4 regions of the Bacillus sp. CZDM1 genome follow, and region 1 is predicted to be linked to each of the others. Evidence: riboswitches for the same ligand, from Rfam matches in the RefSeq annotation. Region 1 holds a riboswitch; each other region holds the start of a gene.

Region 1 (5,091 bases):
GCATAATGACTCGGTCCGCCACTTCTTTCGCAAATCCCATTTCATGTGTCACAATCACCATCGTCATCCCGTCACGTGCCAGATCCTTCATTACCTGTAGCACTTCACCAACAAGCTCAGGATCCAAAGCTGAGGTCGGCTCATCAAAAAGCATCACTTTTGGTTCCATTGCTAATGCTCTCGCGATTGCTACCCGCTGCTTTTGCCCGCCGGATAATTGTTCAGGATAGTAGTTGGCTTTATCCTCTAATCCTACCTTTTTAAGAAGGGCAAGTGCTTTTGAACTTGCTGCTTCCTTTGTTTCTTTTCTGACAAAAATCGGAGCTTCGGTAATATTTTCTATTACTGTTTTATGAGGGAAAAGATTAAAATGCTGGAACACCATTCCTACCTTTTCTCTAACCTTATTTAAGTTTGTTTTTGCTAGGTCTATGTTTTCAGAATCGATGATAATGTCACCGTGCTCTGCCACCTCTAAAAAATTTAAGCAGCGTAGCAGCGTACTTTTACCAGAGCCACTGGCACCGATCAGAACCACTACCTCTTTCTCGTCTACACGTAAGTTTATATTTTTTAATACTTCAAGCCTGCCAAAGGATTTTGAAAGATTGCTAATTTTAATCATGCGATCACGCCCTCCTTAGGTTTGCTGACATCCATTTTCTTTTCAATCCGATTAGCAACCCAAGTGAAAATCAGGACGATAATTAAATAATAGACTCCAACAACAAAATACGTTTCAAACGGCATATAGTTTTCACCTTGGACACTAAGAGCCGTGTTATATAGGTCCGTCACAGCAATATACGCAACAAGGGAAGAATCTTTTAAGCCAATAATAAACTGATTGGCTAAAGACGGAATTGCTCTTTTGAAAGCTTGTGGAAAAATAATTCTCCTCATCGCAAGAGAGTAGGGCATTCCGAGTGACCTCGCCGCTTCCATCTGTCCGCGATCAATGGATTGCACCGCTCCTCTAAAAATTTCCGCAATGTAGGCACCGGTATGAACACCTAATGCCAGAGCCCCTGCCGTGAAGCTGTCTAGGTTCACTATATTGGCAAGTCCATAATAAAGGAACATGATCTGAACAATGAGAGGCGTTCCACGAATAATACCAATGTAGATATCCGCAATCCAATTTAGTATTTTACTAGTGGAAATCTTAAAGCCCGCAAAAATTAAACCAATCACCATCGCAAATAATAGGGAGATTGCCGTTATGGCGATCGTCATCCAAGAAGCTTTCAAAAAGGCAATTCCATGTTCACTAAAAATACTCATAATATTTTCAACAAAAACCACAATGCGTACCTCCTTCTTTGAATAGTGAAGGCACCCACATTAGGTGCTTTCACTAAAGTATTTTTCCAATCTTATTTTTCCATGATGTTGGTATTAAACCATTTCATACTGATTTTTTCATACGTACCATCGTCAATCATCGATTGGATGGCCTCGTTGATTTTATCAGCAAGCTCTTTGTTTCCTTCAGCAACTGCTACACTTACACGGTCTTCATTCAATAAATCGCCAATTTCCTTTATTTTTAAGCTTTTTTCATTTTTGGCACTAACACCAACAATTTTATCCGTGATCACGGCATCTAAACGGCCAAGCGCCAAATCTTGAAGAGCGTTTACGTCTGTTGGATAGCCTTTTACTTGATCAGATAAATCTTCAGCCATATCCTTCCATGTGCTGGCTTGAATGACCCCGATACTCTTACCCTTCAAATCTTCCTTTGATTGAATATCCGTATTGCCTTCCGCTACAAAAATCTGTGCACCAGATAGATAATAGGGATTGGTGAAATCAACTTGCTTATCACGCTCAGGTGTAGCAGTCATACTTCCAATAATGGCATCATATTTCTTTGCCTTCAATCCTTGGATAATCGTTTCCCATGGATTTGTTACAGGGTTTGCTTCAAGCCCAATTCTCTTAGCAATTTCTGTTCCAATTTCAACATCAAATCCAGTCAATTTACCGTCCTTCTTAAAGTTTAACGGTGGATATTGTCCTGTCATGGAGAATGTTAACGCTCCTTTTTCCACTAACTCAAGCTTCCCCTCATTTGCCTTTGCTTCCTTTTCCCCATCTGCCTTCTCAGTGCCGCAAGCAGATAAAATCAACATCATTGCTGCTAATAAAAATACAAACTTTTTCATAAATATTCCCCCTAGTTAATAAAAAAACACCGTCAAGGTAAATTTGACGGTGTTCTGTACACCCTCATCGATTAGCATTGGTGAAGATAGTTCTCCACAATTCCAAGGAACTGTGACAGTTCTGCCCCTATTCGAGTGCAGACCCAGCTTTCTGAAAGAGGTGATTTTCAGAAGCTTCGGCGATTGATCCTTTTTCCTATTTTCATAGATTTCACAGAATCTCCAATAGGATACTAATAACAATCGCGACCTCTACCCCATCTAATGCTTAAAGATGAGGATTTTATATTTAGTTTAACGAAACTTTCTTCAGTATAAATAAATATTCTAACAAGTGCAATAATAATTTTAGTTGAATTTTTATCCAATTTAAAAGACTTGACTGGTTTTATCTTCTGAGATACATTTTTTTTAAATACTATTTTACTAGAAAAGAAGGTCAGGCGTATGTTGCAATGTCGTGAGGATGTGCTGACATTCACGAAACAGCTCGTAAACATTGAAAGTGTCGTTAATACCGATGGCGAAAAGGCCATTGCTCAGTCTTTATATTCTATGATTTCCTCTATGCCCTATTTTTCACAAAACCCTAGCCACTTAGTTTTAGAACAAACACTTAACGATGATCAAGAGCGTTATAATGTTCTTGCTTTTGTTAAAGGCACAAAGGGAAATAGCAGCCGCACGGTGATTTTGATGGGTCATATTGACACGGTTGGAATTGATGATTTTAACCAATTAAAAGACAAAGCTTGCTTCCCTGACGAACTAATGGAATCACTGAAACAGGAACAGCTGCCAGCTGCTGCGAAAGAACATTTAGATTCGGGGGATTGGTTATTTGGCCGCGGCGTCCTTGATATGAAAAGCGGGGTTGCCAGTCACTTATATCTCTTAAACTATTATTCTCAGCATCCTGAAGAATTAGAAGGAAACATTGTTCTCTTATCGGAATGTGACGAGGAGGACAGTTCACACGGTGTTCTTTCCGCTTTGAAAACATTGAAACGCTGGAGAAGTGAACATGGTTTTGACTATGCAGCCGCGATTAATGCGGATTTCGTCTCACCAAGATATGAAGGCGACGAAAATCGCTACATCTACAAGGGGACCGTTGGAAAGCTTCTGCCATCCTTCTTTATTACGGGAGCAGAAACGCATGTAGGCTCAGCCTTTGAGGGACTCGATCCAAACTTTATTGCCGCCGAGCTGACAAGGCAAATTAATTACAATCCGGAGCTTTGTAACGAAGCGTTTGGTGAGACGACCGTGCCCCCTGTTTCGTTAAAACAAACGGATTTGAAGCCGTCTTATACCGTTCAAACCGCCTTAGCTGCCTATGTTTATTACAATTTCTTTATTCATTCCTGGTCTCCAAAGGACGTGCTTGAAAAATTAAGGGAACAAGCGATGATTGCTTTTACCAATGCCCTTACTTCCTTCGAAGAAAGGTATAAACAATACAGCACATTGAGCGGCGAACCATATTTACAGCATCCTTGGAAACCTAGGGTATTGACGTACGAGGAAATGGAACAATTATTGGTCGATGAGAACGGCGAAACATTTACCGCACATATGAGTCAATTTAAAGAAAAGCTTTTAAAAAATACGGAACTAGATACGCGCATGTTTGCGGCAAAAGTGGTAGAGGAAGCTTGGAAATGGATGAAGGATAAAAATCCAGCCATTATTCTGTTTTACTCATCCCTGTACTCTCCACGGATTGAATTGACAGGGAAAACAACGGACGAGCTTGCTTTAATTACTTCATTGGATGAAGCCGTGGAAGAACTACAACCATACTATCAATATCCGATTGTAACACGTAACTTTTTCCCTTATATCTCTGATATGAGTTTTGTTGCTCTTAGTGATGACGAAGCCGGTATTAATGCCGAATCGAACAATAACCCTGGCTGGGGCACCAAGCTCTTCGTAGACTATCAAGACATTCGCGATATCAATGTACCAGTCATCAATATCGGCCCTTATGGCTTAGATGCTCACAAGAAACTTGAAAGACTGGAAATGACTTACTCATTTGAAATCGTACCAAATCTAACACACCTCGTGATTCAAAAACTATTAAATAATTGATAGTTATATAACCAATTAAGGAAAAAGACAGGCTTCTTCAAAAGAAGAATATTATTTTATTTTTACTACCTCATTTACTTATGGTACGGTTCACCGTACATTATATAAATGAGGTTTTTATTTTCCCTCTCATTCACCTCAATTTCCATAAAAATATTTTTAAAATTTTTTACTCCACCCCCAAAACCTTAAAACAATTACCTAAGTTTTTTATGTTAGTCATTTTTTGTCGAAAAATGCACTACACCTAGGATAACTTCCAGTTAACGTTCCTATAGTTTCTAATTAATCTATTAAAATATTCTTCGCATTACACCTAGAAGGAGGCGTTTAAAATGGATCGAATTTTTAGGTGGATTGTTAAATCATTGTTTGCACCTGTTACAGGGACTGCTGGAGCAGTTGCAAGTACACTTGGTTTTTTTCTGGCCTTTTTACCTTTAGAAAATCTAAGAATTCCATTATTGCTAGCTTTTTCACTTTTCTTTCGACTTAATATCATCGCCTTATTCCTTGGCACGTTGATGACGATTTTTATTCCCAACCTTCGTCATTTACCTATCCTGGATTTAAGTATTTTAGAAGATTATTGGTTATTTTCTACCTTAAAAAATAAAATACAATCTTCACAAATCATTGCATCAGGGGCATTTGGAGGCTTAATTGGTCTTGTCTGCTATTTTTTCTTCCACTGGTTCTACAATTTAGGTCTGAAAAAAAGGGAACGAAATCAGGAACATGTTTTTCTTGATCCTGCCAATAGACGCTGGTCCATCATTAAACGAATGAGCGCAGGCTTTACGATTTTAATTGTGTTGGT
Region 2 (5,091 bases), on a different contig from region 1:
GTAGTTGACAAAGTTGTCGGCTTCCAGCCTAAAGATGCTTTAGCAGGTGTATTAGAAAAGCACGCATAAGCATAAATGACCTTAGCTAGGATTGTTCTGGCTAAGGTTTTTTATTTTTGGAAAAAGAATCAGGCTTTTCTTTATCGGCGCTATGATTTAAAATTTTAAGATAGATAAAGACGGAGAGGAGCAGCTGGAATGAATGAAAATATCAAACAAAAATTGACTCTGCTGCCTGATCAGCCTGGCTGCTACTTGATGAAAGACCGTCAGGGAACGATCATTTATGTCGGCAAAGCTAAAATCCTAAAGAATCGTGTCCGGTCTTATTTTACCGGCTCGCACGACGGAAAAACGCTGCGACTCGTCAATGAGATTGAGGACTTCGAATATATTGTCACCTCATCCAATATTGAGGCACTGTTACTCGAATTAAATTTAATTAAAAAATACGACCCAAAATATAATGTCATGCTCAAGGATGATAAAACCTATCCGTTTATTAAATTGACTGCGGAAAGACATCCAAAGCTAATCATCACAAGAAAAGTTAAAAAGGATAAAGGCAAGTACTTTGGTCCTTATCCAAACGTTATGGCTGCAAATGAAACAAAAAAGCTCCTAGACCGGATTTACCCATTGCGAAAATGTTCAACCCTTCCTGACCGGGTTTGCTTGTACTACCATTTAGGACAGTGCCTGGCACCATGTGTCAATGAAGTACATGAAGAGCAATACAAACAAATGACAGACGAAATTACCCGCTTCCTAAACGGCGGTTATAAAGAGATAAAAAAAGAACTGACGGAGAAAATGTCCAGCGCCTCTGAGGAGCTAGATTTCGAACGTGCTAAGGAATTCCGCGATAAGATTATTCATATCGAAACGATAATGGAAAAGCAAAAAATCACGATGACAGATTTTACTGATCGTGATGTGTTTGGCTATGCAGTCGATAAGGGCTGGATGTGTGTTCAAGTTTTCTTCGTACGCCAAGGAAAACTAATCGAACGTGATGTTTCCATGTTTCCAATTTACAATGAACCTGAAGAAGAGATTCTCACTTTCCTTGGTCAATTTTACGAAAAATCGAATCATTTCAAGCCAAAGGAAATTCTCATTCAGGATGAAGTTGACTTAACCATAGCGGAGCAGCTTCTTCAAGTGAAAGTACTAAAGCCGCAGCGTGGTCAGAAAAAAGATTTGATTAAAATGGCAATCAAAAATGCAAAAATTGCACTGAATGAGAAATTTTCGCTGATTGAAAAGGATGAGGTTCGAACCATCAAAGCTGTTGAGAATCTTGGAGAGCTTATGGGTATTTATACCCCTCACCGAATTGAGTCTTTCGATAATTCTAATATTCAGGGGACAGACCCGGTATCTGCCATGGTCGTATTTATTGATGGGAAGCCGAATAAGCGTGAGTATCGAAAGTATAAGATAAAATCGGTGGTAGGTCCTGATGATTATGAATCGATGCGTGAAGTAACCAGAAGGAGATATTCAAGAGCCCTCAAAGAGGAACTGCCACTCCCGGACTTAATTATTATTGATGGTGGAAAAGGACATGTGGAGGCTGTTAGAGACGTTCTAGAGAATGAACTGGGCTTGGATATTCCACTGGCTGGATTGGTGAAAGATGATAAACACAAAACGTCTAATTTGTTATATGGCAATCCGCTTGAAATTATCCCGCTTGGCAGAAACAGCCAAGAGTTTTATTTATTACAAAGAATTCAAGATGAGGTTCACCGTTTTGCGATCACCTTTCATCGCCAAACACGTGGAAAAAGTGCATTTCAATCGGTGCTGGATGATATTACAGGTGTAGGTGAAAAACGAAAAAAACAATTATTAAAGGAATTTGGTTCGGTTAAGAAAATGAAAGAAGCCACATTTGAAGAGTTTAGAGCGCTGGGTATTCCAGCTCCTGTAGTGGAAGAATTAATGAAAAAACTTCAATCTTAGTGATTGTCAGAATAATGGCACTATGCTATAATGAGTGAAAATTATATTACTATCACTTTTTTATACTAAAGTGAAGGTAGAGGTGCGAGCTTCAATAGTAATGATTCTGAGAAGGATGAGCTTCTGGGAAGAATCATGAAAGGGGATGTTCGCCGAAGTGAAGAAAGTCTCATTTCTTTCTTTGCTGGTCCTGTATTGAATAAATGCCGGATTGTCAAGATGTCATGTCTTGGAGAGCTATCTTACATTGTAGAACGCAGAATTTTTTTTGTGTATTTAAGCAATGAGATGCCCTCTCATTGCTTTTTATTTTTTTTGCGGGGAAAACTATAATGATAGCTAAACCTATAACTGAAAGCAGGGGAAACGATGGGTTTAATTGTTCAAAAGTTTGGCGGCACTTCAGTCGGAAGTGTAGAGAAAATACTTAATGTAGCACAGCGGGTAAAAGCGGAAACTGATCAGGGGAATCAGGTTGTAGTGGTTGTTTCAGCGATGGGAAAATCAACTGATCAGCTGGTGAATCTAGCGAAAGAAATTTCTGGACAGCCAAATAAACGTGATATGGATATGCTGTTGAGCACAGGTGAACAGGTAACGATTGCCTTATTATCAATGGCCCTGAATGAGCAGAAGCTTCCAGCCGTATCGTTTACTGGGTGGCAGGCTGGAATTGTCACAGAGCCTATCCATGGAAATGCCCGCATCACAACGATAAATACAGATGCTGTAAAAAATCAGCTGGCAGATGGGAAAGTGGTAATTGTTGCAGGTTTCCAAGGGGTTACCGAAAATGGCGAGATTACAACTCTGGGTCGAGGCGGTTCTGATACGACCGCGGTGGCGCTTGCTGCTGCGCTAAAGGCTGATAAATGCGATATTTATACAGATGTAACCGGAGTTTTCACGACTGACCCAAGATATGTGAAGAGTGCGCGTAAATTAAAATCAGTGTCTTATGATGAAATGCTTGAGCTTGCCAATTTAGGAGCAGGTGTCCTGCATCCAAGAGCAGTAGAATTTGCGAAAAACTATCAAGTACGACTTGAAGTTCGCTCAAGTTTGGAGAGAGTAGAAGGAACAGTGATTGAGGAGGAAGCATCAATGGAACAAAACCTTGTAGTCCGTGGCGTGGCATTTGAAGATGAAATTACTAAAGTGAGCGTGTTAGGTCTTACCAATTCTTTAACAAGTTTATCAACAATCTTCACAACATTAGCTGAGAACCATTTAAACGTCGATATTATCGTTCAAAGCACAACAGAAGCAGAAACAGCAAATCTTGCTTTCTCGATTAAAACGGATGACCTGTTAGAGACGTTAAATGTCCTTGAAAATAACAAGGATGTCCTGAATTATGATCAGCTTGACGCTGAAAATAAACTGGCGAAGGTTTCCATCGTTGGATCCGGAATGATTTCAAACCCAGGTGTCGCAGCTAAAATGTTTGAAGTACTGGCTGCCAGCCAAATTCAAATTAAAATGGTCAGCACCTCAGAAATAAAAGTTTCAGCAGTAGTCGAAGAAAAACACATGCTAAAAGCAGTAGAAGTCCTGCACCAGGCATTTGGTCTAAATAGCGAAGCATAAAAAAGTATCCTTGGAGGAAACCCTCCAAGGAATACTTTTACCCTGACTGTCCGCCTGAGGTGGACAGTGTCCACGGATGGTGACAGGCACCAAAAGAGGCACCAAAAGAGGCACCAAAAGAAAATAACACTATTAAATTGTGTCTTTTCGATCCCATTTGACGGTGAATTGGACTTTGTTTGCTTTTTTTATTGGGTGTTCGAAGGCTTCGGCGATGACTTGTTTTTGGTGTTGGATTTGCTCCGCTAGGAAGCCTGCTTCGATTTGGAAGTAGTGTTCTGCTTTTGACTTGACTCGAGAAACGATTAGCGGGCTGACTAGTTCAAATTCGATTTCATCTTTTCGTTCTTTTTTTATTTCGAGCTGTCCCCATGAGGCTCTAGTAAAGAATTCGATGATGTCATCAAAAGTGTTTAATGGGTGTTTACGAGCTAGACTTTTTCCAGCCCAATACAGAATCTCTGGAGTGTCTTTGCCTAAAACTTCTGGCAATACAAATTCTCTGATCAGCTCGTAACCAAATAGTGAAATATTTCTTGATTCATCCGATTGTAAAATAAGTTCGACGGCAGTACTTTCATTCATAAATAGCTTCCCCTCTTTCTACCATTCTATTATATACAATTACGGCTTTAAGTAAGAACACTTTTTATGGAGTGTAGTGTAAAGCGTTAGAGTGGTGAAGGATTGTTATCTTGCAATACAATAGCCTATCTTTCATCATAATTTATGGTTCCCAATTAACAACATGGGCTATGGAGAAAATTGAATTTTTCATTGTAATACTACTGGATTTAATACTAGATAATTCCATTTTCAAGTAAAGAAACTTATAATTTATTATAATATCAATATATTTTAAAAATTTTATTTTTATCCAACTTTTGTGTATACGTTTTCTTGACGCTACTACCCGATGGGAGTAAAATGGACATGTCACATATTTGTCACACTGGTGCTAAGTTTAAATTCTATTTATAAAAAGTAGTGTAAAAAGGCTTAACATCATGTTAAAAATTCAAGGGGGGTTAATTATGGCGGGGAATCGAGAGTTTTTGAATCGAAGATTGCATTCATTACTAGGAGTAATTCCAATCGGAGTATTCCTAATGCAGCATCTAGTAGTCAACCATTTTGCTACAGGAGGGGCTGAGTCCTTTAACAAAGCTGCAGATTTTATGGGGAACCTTCCGTTTAGAATTGTCCTAGAAACAGTAATTATTTATTTACCAATCTTATTTCATGCAATCTATGGGCTTTATATTGCATTTACAGCAAAAAACAATGCTGGAAAATATGGATTTTTCAGAAACTGGATGTTCCTATTACAGCGTGTCTCAGGTGTCATTACGTTAATCTTTATTACATGGCACGTATGGCAAACTCGCGTTGCAGCAGCATTTGGTGCTCATGTTAACTATGACATGATGGCTGATATCCTATCTTCACCATTCATGCTTACTTTTTATTTGATTGGTGTTATTTCAACTATTTTCCACTTTGCAAACGGATTGTGGTCATTCTTGGTTA
Region 3 (5,091 bases), on a different contig from region 1:
GAAAACCTCCAAACCATCTTTTTCGCCACCAGGCATCTCTTCGCCGTAGATCCGAGACAAGAAATGCCCCCGCAATTGTTGAGAACCAACTAAAGGCATGAAAGAGTCCATCCGAAACGAGACCGATATCAGGTGTAGACTTGTCATAGAAATGGTGCCAATGTAAAATCTGGTGGAAAACTGCCTCATCAATAAAAGCAACAAAACCAAGGCCTAATAAACAGCCCGATAATAGATTACGTCCTAAATAATTCAATCGTGCGTCATGACTCGTTGTCATTGAATTCTCTCCCTATTCCACTTTTTTCCTATCCAATAGTGTTTCCTGTCTGAAGTAAATCCAAACAGTAATAGGGAAGCAAATGGGAAATGTATAAGTATATTTAGGATAAAGCTTTGTTAAATTTCATTGTTGATTATTAGTATAATGTGGTCGATGAAAGACAAATCAGAAGAGTTCCCAACGAGATTGGTTCTTCATAAGCATGATGAAAGACAAATCAGGAGAGCTCCCAAAGACATTAGTCCTTCATAAGCGTGATGAAAGACAAATCAGAAGAGTTCCCAATGAGATTAGTCCTTTATAAGCATGATGAAAGACAAATTAGGAGAGTTCCCAATAAGATTAGTCCCTCATAATGGTGTCCGTAAGAAAAATCAACCTTTAACAGAGCTTAAGAAAAAAAGAGAGCCTGCCCCACTAAAAAGGGACAGGCAAATTTGTTTTTACATTAAACCAAAGTTTTAGCAGGCAGGACCTTCTGGAGTACACTCTTTTCTTCATCATTTAATGGAACCATTGGCAGACGGACTCCTCCAACTTGAACACCTTGAATATTTAGTGCAGCTTTTACTGGTGTTGGATTTGGTGCCGCAAATAATGCTTTCATGATAGGAAGAAGTCTCTGATGTGAAATCGCAGCCTCCTGAACGCGTCCATTTTTGAATTGGTTGATCATTTCCTGCATTTCATTCCCAATAATATGCGAGGCAACAGATACAACTCCAGCACCGCCTATGGATAGAACAGGTATAGTTAATCCATCATCACCGCTGTACAAGGTAAAATCATCTGAAGTCCGGCTAATCATTTCCGCCATGGCATCTAGATTTCCGCTGGCTTCTTTTATCGCAACGATATTACTAATTTCTGAGAGTCGGACAACGGTCTCTACAGACATGTTTACGACACTGCGACCAGGGATATTATAAAGCATTACCGGTAGGGAAGTGGTTTCGGCAATCGCTTTAAAGTGCTGAAACAGTCCTTCTTGTGAAGGCTTATTATAATATGGTGTAACGAGCATAATTCCATCCACGCCAGCCTCTTCAGCCAGTTTTGTTAAACTGATAGAAGCTCTAGTATTATTGGAGCCAGTTCCAGCAATGACAGGCACTCTGCCGGCTGAAACCTCGACAACGAATTTAAATAAAGCTATTTTTTCTTCTGTTGTTAATGTCGGGGATTCTCCCGTGGTTCCGGCAACCACTAATCCATCTGTACCATTCTCAATTAAGTAATTTACTAGTGTTCGAGCTGCGTTAAAATCAACCTCACCATGCTGATCAAATGGCGTTACCATCGCTGTTAACACTTGGCCAAAATTCATCATATTCACCCTTTTTATCATTTTTTTTTGAAAAATTAGAGGTGGCTTTAGGTCAGTCAAAAGTTAACGCAAAAAAGCAGCAGCGAAGGCTCGCTACTGCAGTAGAAACATAATAAAAAAAACGTTCCTTTGCGTAAGATAGCCCTCCATATAGTCTCCTATATGACAGTTCTGTATTTCTTCAATAGCAGAACCAGCGGTCTAGAAAAATGAGATTCCATCCGCTTCGGCAAATTCCCCTTTCCACAATCGTCTTAGGACCTCATCATCCTCAAACTGCGTACTATTGGTCATTGCGCCTCTATCCTCACTTCAAAAGGTAATGAAGTAAGAAAATATTTAATTATAAATAAATATAACAGACAATTCAATACTGTTCAAGAGGTTTGTTTTTTTTTTAATAGGCTATGTTAAACTAGGCTGTTGATTTACGCTCCAGGCGCTATGCTTTCCACGTATAGTCACGGTGACAGGCACCGCCCGTGGACACTGTCCACCTCAGGCGGACAGTTATTTTAACTTTTTAATGAAGACTACTTTTAGGTAGTCGGATTCTGGATAATGTTTGTTGGTTCTGAAGTCTTCAGGGAGTGAAAATTCTTCCATAAGTTTATAGCGTTTATTGGATTCCTTAAAGGCGGTATCGATGAATCCTTTAAATTTGTCCATATTAAAGGAGCTGGCATTGGTTGACGCGAGGATTATTCCGTTATCCTCGGTGATCGAAATGGCTTCTTTTAATAGGTTTTTATAATCCTTTTCGGCGCTGAAGACAAACTTCTTTGATCTTGCAAAGCTTGGAGGATCAAGGATCACGACATCAAACAGCAGCTCCTTTTTCACTGCATATTTGAAGTATTTGAATACATCCTCGACGATGATATCTTGAGTTTCCGCATCAATTCCATTCACTTTAAATTGCTCAATCGTTTTACTTTTGCTTCGATTCGCGAGGTCAACACTGGTCGTTTTTGCCGCACCGCCTAAAGCGGCATACACTGAAAACACGCCGGTGTAGGAGAACGTATTTAATACCCGTTTTCCTTTTGAATAGACATCTCGTAATTTTTTTCTAACCTCGATTTGATCTAAGAAAACACCGACCATGGCACTTTCATTCAAATAAACCGCTATATTGACGCCATTTTCTTTCACGATGAAGGGGAATTCTCCTCGTTCGCCAGCGACGAAGTCATCTTCTTCAATGTACTTACCACTTTCATCAAACCGCTTTTTCTGATAAATGGCTTTATACTCCACCAAATTCTTCAATGAATCTATGATAAACTCCCGAAAGTGATAGATGCCTTTACTGTACCAGGTAATGACGTAATACCCATCGAAGTAATCAATCGTTAAACCGCCAATTCCATCGCCTTCGCCGTTAAATACTCGAAATGCCGTTGTTTCAGAGCTCTGAAAAAAATGCTCTCTTCTATCAAAGGCAGCCTTTAGGGTCTTTTCAAAAAAACGATGATCAAATTGTTCCTTCTCAATGTTGCTGAGCACCCAGCCGAGACCTTTATTTTGTTTCCCATAATAGCCTTTGGCAATAAAGTGGTTCTGTTCATCAACAAGGTTTATGGTGCAGCCTTCTTGATCTAAAGCAGTAGGATTTATAATAGTGTCTTTTGTAATGAGAGGGTAGCCCTTTTTATATTTAGTAACGAACTTTGATTTCACCTTTAACCTGACTTCTATTTTCATGTTTTCATCCTATCTCTTGTATTTATCATTATTAGCATTGTAAACAAACTTTTATAAAATCAATCACAATTAATCAATCATAACACTCTTTACTATGAGTAGCGCGTATTTCAAGATAGAGGAACACGAAAAAAAGATCCAGCGGCATCTGGATCTTGGAATGCAATTCTACTTATTGGGTATCCACTGTTAAAGATGATTCGTCAGGTCTCTTACCATTTTGTAAGTCAGCAAGTGTTAATCCAAAATTCATTTGTAAATGGGGATAATCTTTAAATTGTGGCCAGTCACCTCCCCATTCAAAACCAAGAGCTTTTGCTATTTCCACGACCTCGTCCCAATCTGACTTTCCATTCTGATTTCCGTCGTATTGCATATCCCAAATGACATTTTCTGAAGGGGTTTTTATGGCAAAGTCGATGGCAAGCCCAAAATTATGAAAGGATTCTCCGCCCCTAGCATGCGTTACGATATTTCCTTCCGCTGTCCGGCCTTGTTCAAATAGTCGATCCTGATCCTCCGCACTGCGAAAGTCATCCGTAATTAAGACCACAATCCCTTTTGCGGCAGATTGCTGGATTAATTGATTGCTCCGTTCCTTCACGATGGGATGGAGTTCAGTCGGTAAATCTGCAGAGTCCATCGTTAATCTATTAAGCAAGTTAAAACCTAAAGGATTTTTCATAATGAAATAAAGGATAAAAACAATAAATAATGTGAGAAATAGTTTCCCTCGCCCGTTAAGTTTCAAAATCGCATTTCCTTTCTTACCTAAAAATCTTTTCAACATCTAAGACGATAAAAATGGACCCATTGTTTCAATTATTTGATTTCCATATATTTCAATCATACATAAAAAAAGACCCAGGTAAACTGGATCTTTACAAAGTTATTATTCAATCTAAGCTTCTACTGAGGCAACTTTAACGGTCCAGTTAAATGGATCTTCTTTTTTCCCAAGTTGAATTCCTATCATTTCATTATAAATATCCTGAGATAGCTGACCGATATTATTGTTATTGATAATGATAGATTGATCATTCCAAGTCAGTTCACCAACAGGCGAAATAACTGCAGCTGTTCCTGCTCCAAATACTTCCTCAAGTTCACCGCGCTTATGTGCAGCAAATACCTCTTCAATGGAAATTTTCTCTTCGCGCACTGGAACATTCCAATATTTTAACAATTGAATCACTGAATCACGCGTAACACCCGGTAAAATGCTTCCATTTAATCTCGGAGTTACCACTTCACCATTGATTTTGAAGAAGATGTTCATACTGCCGACTTCTTCCACATATTTATTCTCTTTCGCATCGAGCCAAAGAATTTGGGCATAGCCGCCTGCATCTGCCTTTTCTTGCGCTTTCAAGCTGGCTGCATAGTTGCCTGCTGTTTTAACATGGCCAACGCCTCCAATGACCGCACGGACGAATTGCTCCTCCACGTATATTTTAACGGGACTCAATTGGCTGCCATAATAAGCACCAGAAGGGGAGAGAATGACTAATAATTTATATTGCTTCGCTGGACGGACACCGAGATACGCCTCCGTTGAAAAAATAAACGGACGAATATAAAGCGAAGTTCCTTCACCACTAGGAACCCAATCCTTTTCGGTAATAATTAATTGTTTAATTCCTTCTAATAAGAAGTCCTCATCAATTTGGGGAATGCACAGCCTATCGCAAGAATCATTGAAACGCTTCATATTCTTCTCCGGACGGAATAATTGGATGGACCCATCCTTAGTCTTATATGCTTTCATACCTTC
Region 4 (5,091 bases), on a different contig from region 1:
CATTTATCTCTGTCGATACAGCTTGGAATTTGTCACGGAATGTACAGCGGGCAATCACAATTGAACAGTTGTTCTCAGAATCTGATTATATTACTGTACACGTACCGTTTACCGAGGATACAAAAGAAATGTTTAACAGTGCAACATTTAGCATAATGAAGCAGGGTGTTCATATTTTAAACTTCTCACGTGGTGAGCTTGTGAATGAAAATGATATGGCAACAGCTCTTGAAAGCGGGAAAGTTGGAAGATATATTACAGATTTCCCGAATGAAAATGTGCTTAAAATGAAAAATACTGTCCCGATTCCGCACTTAGGTGCCTCTTCATTAGAATCCGAGGAAAATTGTGCTATAATGGCAGCCCGTCAGGTGAAGGAATTTTTAGAAACTGGAAACATCAAAAACTCAGTGAATTTCCCAAATACTTCCCTACCTTATACAGGAAAGCAACGAGTAGTGGCATTTCACCACAATGTTCCAAACATGGTCGGACAGATCACGTCCGCTGTATCAAGTTACCATTTAAACATTGCGGATATGGTTAACCGAAGCCGAGGGGAATACGCGTATACTATGATTGACATTGATAATAAAGTAAATGGTGATGTTATTCCGGCATTAGAGGAAAAAATCAATCAAATTTCTGGCATGGTAACCGCTCGTATTATTTAAACATAAAATAGGAATTAAGTTTCCATAAGAAATGGAGCCAAGTTTCAAACTGGCTCCATTTCTTATGCCTCAATCAAGGTAATTATTTTAAAGTACGTTTTAGGAATTCCCTAGTACGGTCTTGTGTTGGATTATTGAAAATTTGCTCTGGACTTCCTTCCTCCGCAATAACTCCCTTATCCATAAATACAGCGCGATCTGATACTTCTCTTGCAAATTCCATTTCGTGCGTTACGATTAACATTGTCAGACCTGATTCTGCGAGTTCCTTCATGACTTTTAGAACTTCTCCTACCATTTCTGGATCAAGTGCGGATGTTGGTTCATCAAACAGCATTACATCTGGTTCCATGGAAAGTGCTCTTGCAATCGCCACGCGCTGCTTTTGGCCGCCGGATAGCTGCTTTGGCTTCGCGTTGATATATTTGTCCATTCCAACAACCTTCAAGTACTTCATCGCTACTACTTCTGCTTCCTCTTTGGAGCGTTTTAATACTTTTATTTGTCCTACCACACAGTTATTTAGAACATTATGATTATTAAATAAGTTAAATTGTTGGAACACCATGCCTAAATGCTTCCGGTAATCCGCTACATCATGCTTTTCATCTAAAATATTTTCGCCATGATAGATAATTTGTCCGCCGCTTGGTTTTTCTAATAGATTAATACAGCGAAGAAGAGTTGATTTACCAGATCCTGAGGATCCGATGATGGAGACAACTTCTCCTTTATTCACCGAAAAATTAATGTCTTTTAATACTTCATGTGTTCCAAAGGATTTGTTTAAATGTTGAATATCAATAATCTTTTCCATATTCTCTCTCCTCCTTCTCCCATTATTTTTGATTTACTTCTCCTTGTGTGTCGTTTCCAATCATCGTATAGTTGTCAGCACCATCTAATCTCTTTTCAAGGTATAGCAATATTCTTGTTACAATAAAGGTCATCACAAAATAAATCATACATGCTACGAAAAATGATTCGAAATATCTAAAGTTATTACCCGAAATCGATTTTGTAACAAAATATAATTCTGTAACGGATATAACATTCAGAACGGACGTATCTTTAATATTAATAACAAATTGATTCCCTGTTGCCGGTAGAATATTTCGAACAACCTGTGGCAATACTACATTCCACATCGTTTGGAAATGAGTCATTCCGATAGCATGAGCTGCTTCGAACTGTCCTTTATCGACCGAAACAATCCCACCACGTACAATTTCAGCCATATAGGCTCCCGTATTAATTGATACAACAATAATCGCTGCAACAAAAACATTCATATCGATACCAAATGCTAACGCAGAACCATAATAAATAACCATCGCTTGTACAATCATCGGTGTTCCACGGAAGAATTCAATATAGATTGATAGAATTGCGTTAATTACATTTAACAAAGCTTTCTTTGCCCCACGTTCAGGCATTGGGATGGTTCGGATTACCCCTGCCGCTAATCCAATAATTGCCCCAATAATTGTCCCTATAAGAGAGATCAATAGTGTTAAACCAGCGCCACGAAGGAACATAGGCCAGTTTTCTGCAATTATTTTAATGACCCACTCAAGACTCATCTTTTATCCTCCTTTACTGTATAAAACCGACTGTATGATTCAATACAGCCGGTTTCTCATGATTAATTTGCTGCTGGTTGATTCTTAATAGCATTATCCATAATACTGGTACGGTCTTCCTCTGAGATACCAGCTAAAATTTCATTGATTTTATCTGTTAAGTCGCTGCCCTTTTCAAGTCCGACTGCGATTGCTGTATCATCTGCTGATGTTTTAAATCCTTCTTCAAATTCAACCATTACATAGTTTTCATTTGCAGCTGAGGCACTAACTCCTTCTGGACGCTCAGAAACGTATCCATCAATCATTCCTGATTCAAGGGCTACTCTCATAGCTGGGAAGTTGTCCATTGCTGTTTTCTTTTCTACACCTTCAATTTGATCGATCACTGAATAGTGGAAGGTATTTAATTGAGCTGTAACTTTTGCCCCTTTGAAGTCTTGGATAGAAGTAGCACCTTCATACTTGCTGCCCTTTTTTACAACCATCACTAAATTGGATGTATAGTAGTTATCTGAAAAGTCGATTGTTTCTTTACGTTCTGCTGTTGGTGACATACCAGCGATAATTGCATCAATTTTACCTGATTGTAAAGCTGGTACAAGGCCATCCCACTCTGTTTTGACAATAACTAATTCTTTCCCTAAACCTTCAGCCACTTTTTTTGCGATTTCCACATCATACCCACCTGCATATTCTGCAGAGCCGTCTATTTTAACTCCACCATTGGAATCATCGTTTTGAGTCCAGTTAAATGGCGCATATCCCGCTTCAAGGCCGACCGTAAACGTATTATCCTCTGATGCTCCAGAATCAGAACCCTTGCTTGTCCCACATCCTGCTAATAGAACCATAGCCGAAACCAATAAAACAATAAATAATGATAACTTATTTCTCATGTTGCTCTCCCCCTGTTTTTTAATAGTTTACTATAAACAAAAAACGGCCTGAGATAAACTCAGGCCGCAATATGCATAGTTCCCTTAAGTCCACTCTTTTATCCCAAATGAGATAGCACAACTCAATAAACCGGAAAGTTTATTGAGACAGTCCTGCAGTTCTTAACTACAGACCCAGCATGTAATATTGAGAATATTACAAACTTCGGCGACATTTCCTTCTCCTTAGCATCACGGCTTCTCAAGCTCCACTAAAGACTGTTAAATATCGCGCCTCTACCTCACTGAAAAAAAGTGAGGTCTTATTAAATTATATTAATATACTACAGCATTTTGTCGAAATCCGTCAACTAGTTATTTAGGGCAATTTCTGCCAAACTATTGTTCCAAAGGATTAAAAACATTTTAATCATAGATTGAACATGATATCGATTTCTTTAACTTGGAGTACCAGCTTTACAGAAAATATCATTCTGATTGGAAAAAGCATAAAGATCAGGATACTAACGAAGAAAAAGGCGTGCAATAAATTAGCACGCCTACCTTTTTTTCAATTACTTATAAAAAACGAATAATTGAATGTTGATTTCCATAATATCTCATTGTTTCTTTTGATTATTACCTATTAATTTGAAATAGCATTTCTTCTTTTAACGTAGTATAAAACGCCGCCAGATAGAACTAATAATAATCCTGCTAGTAAAATGTTAAAGTTGTTTGTTGCTGTATTCGGAAGTTCATGATCAGCTTGAGCAGGAATCTTATTAGATTCTGGTTCGCCTTCGAATACACCATACGTACTGAAGTGATCGGTATAAGCTGAGATTTCACCATTTTTGTATTCTCCCCCGATTAGTTCCCACTTTTCTTCCTCTACATTCCAATAATAAACTTTTACATTCTTAGGATTCACAATTTGTTTTGGATCAACTTTGAATGTAAGTTTAACTTTTTCTTTGAACTCATACAATTTGCCATCAGCTTCAATGGTAAAGTCATAAACAGCTAGTGAACCATTGGCTGCCATTTTCTTCACTTTAATATCTAGGTTTTCTGCTAACGGCAGGATAGAAGCAGGAATTTGCACATCTACATTTCCATTGCTAACCTGAATTACTGCATTTGCATCTTTTAAAGCTTGAATCTGTTCTTTTGTCAGTGTTACAGTTGCATTCATTTTATTATCAACTTCAATAACAACGATTGCTTTTTCTTCAAGATTTTTTAGAGCCTCATCACTAATTGTATACTTGTTAGCTTCTTTAACTACTGGCGGTTTAACCTCATTTGATTTACTTGGATTTTCACCTGGTTTGTTACCTGGATTTTCTCCAGGTTTATTACCTGGGTTTTCGCCTGGTTTATTGCCTGGATTTTCTCCCGGTTTATTGCCTGGATTTTCTCCCGGTTTATTGCCTGGATTTTCTCCCGGTATATTACCTTGTTCATCACTTAGGTCTACAATCCGCCCTTCCACTTTTGTAGAAATAGTTTCTAAGCTTACTAGATGATCCCTGAAGTTTTCCCAATCTGAAAGACCTAAGTCTGTTACACGTCCTTCTTCATATACTTTCGCAAAGACATCATAACCATCTCCGCCTTTAGCTGTGAAAGCATTAGTGGCAACTGTGTAAGTTTCTTCGTCTTGAATTTCTACATATTTACCATTTTGATTTAAATATTTAACAGATACTACACGTTCCCCTGCTGGTTTTGTAGAATCAAATTCCACTTTACCACCGGCCACATGTAAGAAACCGCCATTTTCTCCTGGGTATTTACTGAAACTAATTTCAAATGCTTCTTTTAACTCAGCACCAGTAATATCCATGGTTGCTAATGTGTTACCAAATGGTAATACAGTGATTACTTCTCCAACTGTGATCGGACCAGCATTAATGGCAGCTCGGATTCCGCCACCGTTTTGCAATGCCA

The links. A riboswitch is a leader RNA that binds a small molecule or an ion and turns the genes downstream of it on or off. The one in region 1 is predicted to bind lysine.
Region 2: linked by a shared signal. The riboswitch ahead of ACY3XC_RS03975 (aspartate kinase) and the one ahead of ACY3XC_RS16420 (ABC transporter substrate-binding protein) in region 1 are both predicted to bind lysine.
Region 3: linked by a shared signal. The riboswitch ahead of dapA (4-hydroxy-tetrahydrodipicolinate synthase) and the one ahead of ACY3XC_RS16420 (ABC transporter substrate-binding protein) in region 1 are both predicted to bind lysine.
Region 4: linked by a shared signal. The riboswitch ahead of ACY3XC_RS27885 (transporter substrate-binding domain-containing protein) and the one ahead of ACY3XC_RS16420 (ABC transporter substrate-binding protein) in region 1 are both predicted to bind lysine.

Annotation. Positions count from the first base shown of each region.
Region 1 covers NZ_JBUESO010000006.1:295,695-300,785, forward strand. The annotation lists gene ACY3XC_RS16410 (amino acid ABC transporter ATP-binding protein) at 1-625, opposite strand, end outside; gene ACY3XC_RS16415 (amino acid ABC transporter permease) at 622-1,284, opposite strand; gene ACY3XC_RS16420 (ABC transporter substrate-binding protein) at 1,377-2,171, opposite strand; lysine riboswitch at 2,251-2,434, opposite strand; gene ACY3XC_RS16425 (M20/M25/M40 family metallo-hydrolase) at 2,619-4,271, shown strand; gene ACY3XC_RS16430 (polysaccharide deacetylase family protein) at 4,607-5,091, shown strand, end outside.
Region 2 covers NZ_JBUESO010000001.1:745,630-750,720, reverse strand. The annotation lists gene trxA (thioredoxin) at 1-69, shown strand, start outside; gene uvrC (excinuclease ABC subunit UvrC) at 199-1,971, shown strand; lysine riboswitch at 2,041-2,219, shown strand; gene ACY3XC_RS03975 (aspartate kinase) at 2,341-3,561, shown strand; gene ACY3XC_RS03970 (YslB family protein) at 3,694-4,146, opposite strand; gene ACY3XC_RS03965 (succinate dehydrogenase cytochrome b558 subunit) at 4,596-5,091, shown strand, end outside.
Region 3 covers NZ_JBUESO010000026.1:6,343-11,433, forward strand. The annotation lists gene ACY3XC_RS27980 (DUF2243 domain-containing protein) at 1-280, opposite strand, end outside; gene dapA (4-hydroxy-tetrahydrodipicolinate synthase) at 732-1,610, opposite strand; lysine riboswitch at 1,742-1,922, opposite strand; gene ACY3XC_RS27990 (class I SAM-dependent rRNA methyltransferase) at 2,121-3,317, opposite strand; gene ACY3XC_RS27995 (M15 family metallopeptidase) at 3,490-4,002, opposite strand; gene ACY3XC_RS28000 (branched-chain amino acid aminotransferase) at 4,219-5,091, opposite strand, start outside.
Region 4 covers NZ_JBUESO010000025.1:24,197-29,287, forward strand. The annotation lists gene ACY3XC_RS27870 (phosphoglycerate dehydrogenase) at 1-674, shown strand, start outside; gene ACY3XC_RS27875 (amino acid ABC transporter ATP-binding protein) at 757-1,491, opposite strand; gene ACY3XC_RS27880 (amino acid ABC transporter permease) at 1,514-2,257, opposite strand; gene ACY3XC_RS27885 (transporter substrate-binding domain-containing protein) at 2,320-3,156, opposite strand; lysine riboswitch at 3,262-3,443, opposite strand; gene ACY3XC_RS27890 (5'-nucleotidase C-terminal domain-containing protein) at 3,782-5,091, opposite strand, start outside.